DNA from 2 places in the Gottfriedia acidiceleris genome. Region 2 is predicted to be linked to the other one. Evidence: predicted binding sites of a transcription regulator. Region 2 holds the regulator's gene; the other holds the start of a gene.
What was found. The regulator CtsR, encoded in region 2, represses protease genes until heat stress. The targets are predictions, from matches to a motif close to ATGGTCAATAAAGGTCAAACA.
Positions count from the first base shown of each region.

Region 1 (3,428 bases), 520 kb from region 2:
TTAGATGTTGAGTACAGATTATAAGTTTCATTAAACTTTAATTCTCTTTCCATTTCACCTCTATTGAATTTTGCCATTTCTTCAAAAACCCAAGAATTCATATCCATTTAAATGACCTCCTTTTATTTACTTTAAATATATGACTTTAAGTTAAGGGAACCCATTCTTCATTAGATGGAGTTAAAGTACATCTTTGGTTGTAGGAAAAAGATAGGATTTAAGGCTGAGATTTAGGTATTAACGGAGGAAAAATAAAAACCGAGTGATAAGATCTGTTAATTAACGAATCTTATCACTCGGTTTATTTTTTTAGCGCGCTCGACAGGATTCGAACCTGCGACACACGGTACCGGAAACCGATGCTCTATCCACTGAGCTACGAACGCATTATAATTTTAAGTTTAAAATAAGTATATCGTATCTGTCGCCCCAATCTCAGTAAGTTAATGCAAGGAGTGGCTCGATTGGTTTTCACTAGAAATATGTTTACTCTGCCCCACCCTTGCCTCAGTATGTAATTGCAAGGAGTGGCTCGGCAAGTGCGCTCGAAGTTGTTTCATGGGTGCATATTCATTCGTGCTCTATCCACTGAGCTACGAACGCATATTATATAAAGGGGTAAATAAGTATATCGTATTGTCGCCCCAATCTCAGTAAGCTTAAGCAAGTAGCAGCTCGATTGGTTTTTCACCAGAAATATGTTTACTCTGCCCCACCCTTGCCTCAGTATGTAATTGCAAGGAGTGGCTCGGCAAGTGCGCTCGAAGTTGTTTCATGGGTGCATATTCATTCGTGCTCTATCCACTGAGCTACGAACGCATATTATATAAAGGGGTAAATAAGTATATCGTATTGTCGCCCCAATCTCAGTAAGCTTAAGCAAGTAGCAGCTCGATTGGTTTTTCACCAGAAATATGTTTACCCTGTCTCACCATTGCCTCAGTATGTCATTGCAAGGAGTGGCTCGGCAAGTGCGCTCGAAGTTGTTTCATGGGTGCATATTCATTCGTGCTCTATCCACTGAGCTACGAACGCATGTTGTATAAAAGGGTAAATAAGTATATCGTATTGTCGCCCCAATCTCAGTAAGTTAATGCAAGGAGTGGTTCGATTGGTTTTCACTAGAAATATGTTTACTCTGTCCCACCCTTGCCTCAGTATGTAATTGCAAGGAGTGGCTCGGCAAGTGCGCTCGAAGTTGTTTCATGGGTGCATATTCATTCGTGCTCTATCCACTGAGCTACGAACACGTATTGTATAAAGGGTAAGTAAGTATATCGTATTGTGCCCCAATCTCAGTAGGTAGTTGCAAGTAGCGGCTCGATTAGTGCGCTGATGTTTCGCTAAATAGCTTACCCGTAGGTTTATAAGAAATTCTTATGTTTTATTATATCGTTAGAATGTTCTGACCGCAATGATTTAGGTTTTTTTGAGTGCGAAAATAAATATAATTTTGATGTACTCTGTAAATAGGGGACTTTTTTTATTGTTTGCTTCTTTCGTTCTCATCTTGGAATGTCTACTTTCTTTTCATAGGCCTTGAATAAGCTTTAATCAATTAGTTAGTAGTTTTTTAACTTATCAAAAGAAAAACTACATAAAGTTACGTTTAATAATAGGAAAAGTCGTTAATGATGTTGAAGTATTAGATAAATAGATATGTTATAAAAGGTCAATATTTTTTAGTTTAAATAATACATTAAATTAGCATCTCTTTTATTTGACCTTTTCTGACCTTAAAGGTATTATTGTATTAATCATTCATTTGTTTTAAACAAGGAGGAGAAAAAATGAATTTAATTCCTACAGTTATTGAACAAACAAGTCGTGGTGAGCGTGCGTATGATATATACTCTCGTCTATTAAAAGATCGCATCATCATGTTAGGTAGCGCAATCGATGATAACGTAGCTAACTCAATTGTTTCACAACTTTTATTTTTAGCAGCAGAAGATCCAGATAAGGATATTTCATTATACATAAATAGTCCAGGAGGAAGTATTACTGCTGGTATGGCTATTTATGATACGATGAACTTTATTAAGCCACAAGTATCTACAATTTGTATTGGTATGGCGGCTTCAATGGGTGCTTTCTTATTATCTGCTGGGGAAAAAGGAAAGAGATATGCTCTTCCAAATGCTGAAGTTATGATTCACCAACCATTAGGTGGTGCTCAAGGTCAAGCTACTGAAATCGAAATTGCAGCTAAGCGAATCTTGTTCTTACGTGATAAATTAAACAAAATTCTTGCAGATCGTACTGGTCAACCATTAGATACGATCGAGCGTGATACAGAGCGCGATAACTTTATGACTGCAGACCGTGCATTAGAATACGGATTAATTGATAAAGTAATTTCTAATACTACAGCTATTAAATAATGATAAAAAACTAGCCGTAATTTTTCGGCTAGTTTTTTTATAGAAAAAATTGGACATCCAACTTGTGAATGTCCAATTACATTAAATTTCTTCTCCGATAAAATCCATTACAGCTTCCATCGCTTCAACTTCATCGTCGCCCGTAACAGTAATTACGATTTCTTCGCCATGAGGTACAGCAAGACTCATAACACCCATGATACTCTTTACGTTTACTTGTTTACCTTTGTAAGCTAATAATACTTCTGAACGAAATCTCGTAGCAACTTGAACAAATTGTGCTGCTGGACGAGCCTGTATTCCTGTTTCTAATAGTACTCTCCCTTTTTTCTCAATCATTTTTTCTTCCCTCTTAACTTTTATTTTAATTTTATTGATTCTCCCGCTCTTAGTTTATCAGCTATTTCATCAATTTTACGTAGTCGATGATTGATTCCTGATTTACTAATTGCACCGCTAGATACCATTTCACCTAACTCTTTTAATGTTACATCCTCATACGCTACTCGAAGTTCTGCAATTTCACGTAGCTTTGGGGGTAATATATCTAAACCAACTGAGCTTTGGATATAACGTATATTTTCAATTTGCCTGAAGGCTGCACTGATTGTTTTATTTAAGTTCGCAGTTTCACAATTTACTAGACGATTAACACTGTTTCTCATATCTCTTACAATGCGGATATCTTCAAACCTTAATAAAGCTGAATGTGCACCAACAACGTTTAAAAACTCAGTAATTTTTTCCGCTTCCTTTAAGTACGTAATATAGCCTTTACGTCTCTCCAATGTTTTAGCATTTAATCCGAATTCATTCATTAGACGACAAATTTCTTCTGTATGCTCCTTATATAGTGAAAAAATTTCTAAATGATATGAAGATGTCTCTGGATTATTTACCGAACCACCAGCTAGAAAGGCACCTCTTAAATAGGAGCGTTTACAACATTTCTTCGTAATTAGCTCTTTCGCTATTTCATTCGTAAAGGTAAATCCTTCACCAGTTATATAAAGATCATTTAAAATATGTTTCGCTTCTTCTTTT
Region 1 is NZ_CP096034.1:4,276,349-4,279,776, forward strand. It holds gene MY490_RS20150 (hypothetical protein) at 1-107, opposite strand, end outside; tRNA gene MY490_RS20155 (tRNA-Arg) at 314-386, opposite strand; gene clpP (ATP-dependent Clp endopeptidase proteolytic subunit ClpP) at 1,791-2,384, shown strand; gene MY490_RS20165 (HPr family phosphocarrier protein) at 2,466-2,723, opposite strand; gene whiA (DNA-binding protein WhiA) at 2,744-3,428, opposite strand, start outside.
Region 1: the regulator CtsR is predicted to act here: its motif matches at 1,718-1,738, upstream of clpP (ATP-dependent Clp endopeptidase proteolytic subunit ClpP).

Region 2 (3,428 bases):
CTCTTGCTGATTTCTCGTGTTTGATCAGTTGTTGTACAATTGTCGTTAAGTCTTCTATTATTTCTTCTTCCGATTTCCCTAATGTAATTTGATTCGAAATCTGAAAGATATTACCTAATGCTTCACTACCCTCACCATAAATTCCTCTTACTACTAAACCAAGTTGATTAATAGTAGGAATTAAACGGTTAAATTGTTTCGTGATGACCAGTGCTGGAAGATGCATCATCACTGAGGCCCTTAATCCGGTACCAACATTAGTAGGACAACTGGTTAAATAACCAATTGTTTCATCAAAAGCATATTCAAGCTGACTCTCTATATAATTATCAATATGATTCGCTTGAGTAAGTGCCTCTCTAAGTTGTAAACCTGGAAATAGAGCTTGAATTCTTAAATGGTCTTCTTCATTGATCATAATGCTAATTTGTTCATCCTGAGATAATATACATGCACCATGTACCGACTCTTGAACTAAATTAGGACTTATTAAGTGTTTTTCAATTAATACTCTTTTCTCTACTGGCTCTAACTGGTTAATTTCAATATATTCAAAAGGTCCGTTTGGTAAAGCTGTACTACCTTCAAAATAATGTTTAACTAAATGACAAATTTCTTTAGCCTTGTCTTGACTAAGTAAAGTTGGATACAAATATGCACTGAAATTTCTAGCTAACCTAATACGACTACTTAAAACGATATCATCATCTGGACCTTCTTGTTTCATCCATGGACTGATAGCTTCATTAATAATTCGATTAATAGACATGTAACTTACTCCACCTCCTTTTGAAGGGCTTGTAAATCTTTTTCAATTTCACGAATTTCATCCCGAATCTTAATTGCTTGCTCAAAATCTTCCTTATCAATAAAATTTTGCATTTGAGATTTCAAGTCTTGTAACTTTCTTTTCAAAGAAATCGCCCCATTAATCTTTTGAGGTATTTTCCCTGTATGCGATACATTACCGCTATGAATTCTTTTAACAATTGGTTTCATCTGATCCATAAATGTTTCATAACAAGTAGAACAACCTAAACGTCCAATTTTAGTAAACTTTTGAAAAGTCATCTTACATCTAGGACATTCAATTTGGGAATCTTGATGAAGTTTATTTTTCTTCATTTCATAAATACCAGTATTACCTTTAAACAATCCAGCTAACAAATCATTTACAGAATAGCCACCTATTTCAGAAAAAATATGTTTATTGTTCGATTCATTTGCGCATTTCTCACATAAGTGAATATCTGTTTTCTCACCATTAATAATTTTAGAATAGTGTAATGTTGCCGGACGTTCTTGACATTCTTGACAAATCATTATGGGCAACCTCCATATTCTATTTATACTTTAAACTTCTTAGCATTGCCTTGAACATTCTTGCTCTTAACTCGTCTCGATAAGGTAAATTAACCATTATTACTGAACGATCTAATACACTTAACATCATTTTTGCTTCTCGCTGAGTAATTACATTTTTTTCAAGTAGTAGACGAATATAATCCTCTGAACTAGACTGTGCAATATTATTAGTAAAGCTACTTAATATTTGATCAATTACGCTCGCTTTATCATGAAATTGCACTTTAATAATTCGAATATACCCTCCACCACCGCGTTTACTTTCTACTACATATCCTCTTTCTAATGTGAATCTAGTATTAATTACATAATTTATTTGAGAAGGTACACAATCAAATTTATTCGCTATTTCACTTCTTTTTATCTCGACATAATCTTTATCAGATATGTCAAAGTAGTGCATTAGATATTGTTCAATAATATCTGATATATTCTTCATCTATTTACCACCTTTACTGACTTTGACTATCTTTGACTATTATTATATTCCTTTCATGAAAAATTTCAACTATTATCTCTTTACCATTTTTTCCAAACGATACAGCTCTTAATCTTTTTTTACTATTAAGAATTGTATAAATTGGTAGCCTAGAAGAAAAATCGACATATTTTTCAATTTTGGATATTAAATATAAGTGCTATATCTCTCTGTCTTTACTAAAGGCTCGCCAACTGGCGATTTTTCTTTATCAACATATATATATATATGTTATACAATTCTTTTAAGAAGCTTTTTTTCCTTTTTTACTTTTATAAAAAAATTATTAAGTTGATCTATTTCCTTTGATCATTTGAGCATTTTTAGATAACAAAAAAACATCAGCCTACTAGCTGATGTTTTGGTTACCAGGCGACGTTCTACTCTCACAGGGGGAAACCCCCAACTACCATCGACGCTGAAGAGCTTAACTGCCGTGTTCGGTATGGGAACGGGTGTGACCTCTTCGCACTAATCACCTGATTTATAGAGTTGTACTTCGTACCCTCAAAACTAGATAATGTCATCATCAAACTTGTTAGTTAAGTCCTCGACCGATTAGTATCAGTCAGCTCCACGTGTCACCACGCTTCCACCTCTGACCTATCAACCTGATCGTCTCTCAGGGGTCTTACTAGCTTAACGCTATGGGAAATCTCATCTTGAGGGGGGCTTCATGCTTAGATGCTTTCAGCACTTATCCCTTCCACACATAGCTACCCAGCCATGCTCTTGGCAGAACAACTGGTACACCAGCGGTGTGTCCATCCCGGTCCTCTCGTACTAAGGACAGCTCCTCTCAAATTTCCTGCGCCCACGACGGATAGGGACCGAACTGTCTCACGACGTTCTGAACCCAGCTCGCGTACCGCTTTAATGGGCGAACAGCCCAACCCTTGGGACCGACTACAGCCCCAGGATGCGATGAGCCGACATCGAGGTGCCAAACCTCCCCGTCGATGTGGACTCTTGGGGGAGATAAGCCTGTTATCCCCGGGGTAGCTTTTATCCGTTGAGCGATGGCCCTTCCATGCGGAACCACCGGATCACTAAGCCCGACTTTCGTCCCTGCTCGACTTGTAGGTCTCGCAGTCAAGCTCCCTTATGCCTTTACACTCTTCGAATGATTTCCAACCATTCTGAGGGAACCTTTGGGCGCCTCCGTTACTCTTTAGGAGGCGACCGCCCCAGTCAAACTGCCCACCTGACACTGTCTCCGAGCCGGATCACGGCTCTAGGTTAGAATTTCAATACAGCCAGGGTAGTATCCCACCGACGCCTCCACCGAAGCTAGCGCTCCGGCTTCTCAGGCTCCTACCTATCCTGTACAAGCTGTACCAAAATTCAATATCAAGCTGCAGTAAAGCTCCACGGGGTCTTTCCGTCCTGTCGCGGGTAACCTGCATCTTCACAGGTACTATAATTTCACCGAGTCTATGGTTGAGACAGTGCCCAAATCGTTACGCCTTTCGTGCGGGTCGGAACTTACCCGACAAGGAATTTCGCTACCTTAGGACCGTTATAGTTACGGCCGCCGTTTACTGGGGCTTCAATTCAGAGCTTCTCCCGTAAGGGATAACCCCTC
Region 2 is NZ_CP096034.1:104,349-107,776, reverse strand. It holds gene MY490_RS00565 (protein-arginine kinase McsB) at 1-769, opposite strand, end outside; gene MY490_RS00560 (protein-arginine kinase activator protein McsA) at 775-1,323, opposite strand; gene MY490_RS00555 (CtsR family transcriptional regulator) at 1,343-1,804, opposite strand; rRNA gene rrf (5S ribosomal RNA) at 2,211-2,326, opposite strand; rRNA gene MY490_RS00545 (23S ribosomal RNA) at 2,382-3,428, opposite strand, start outside.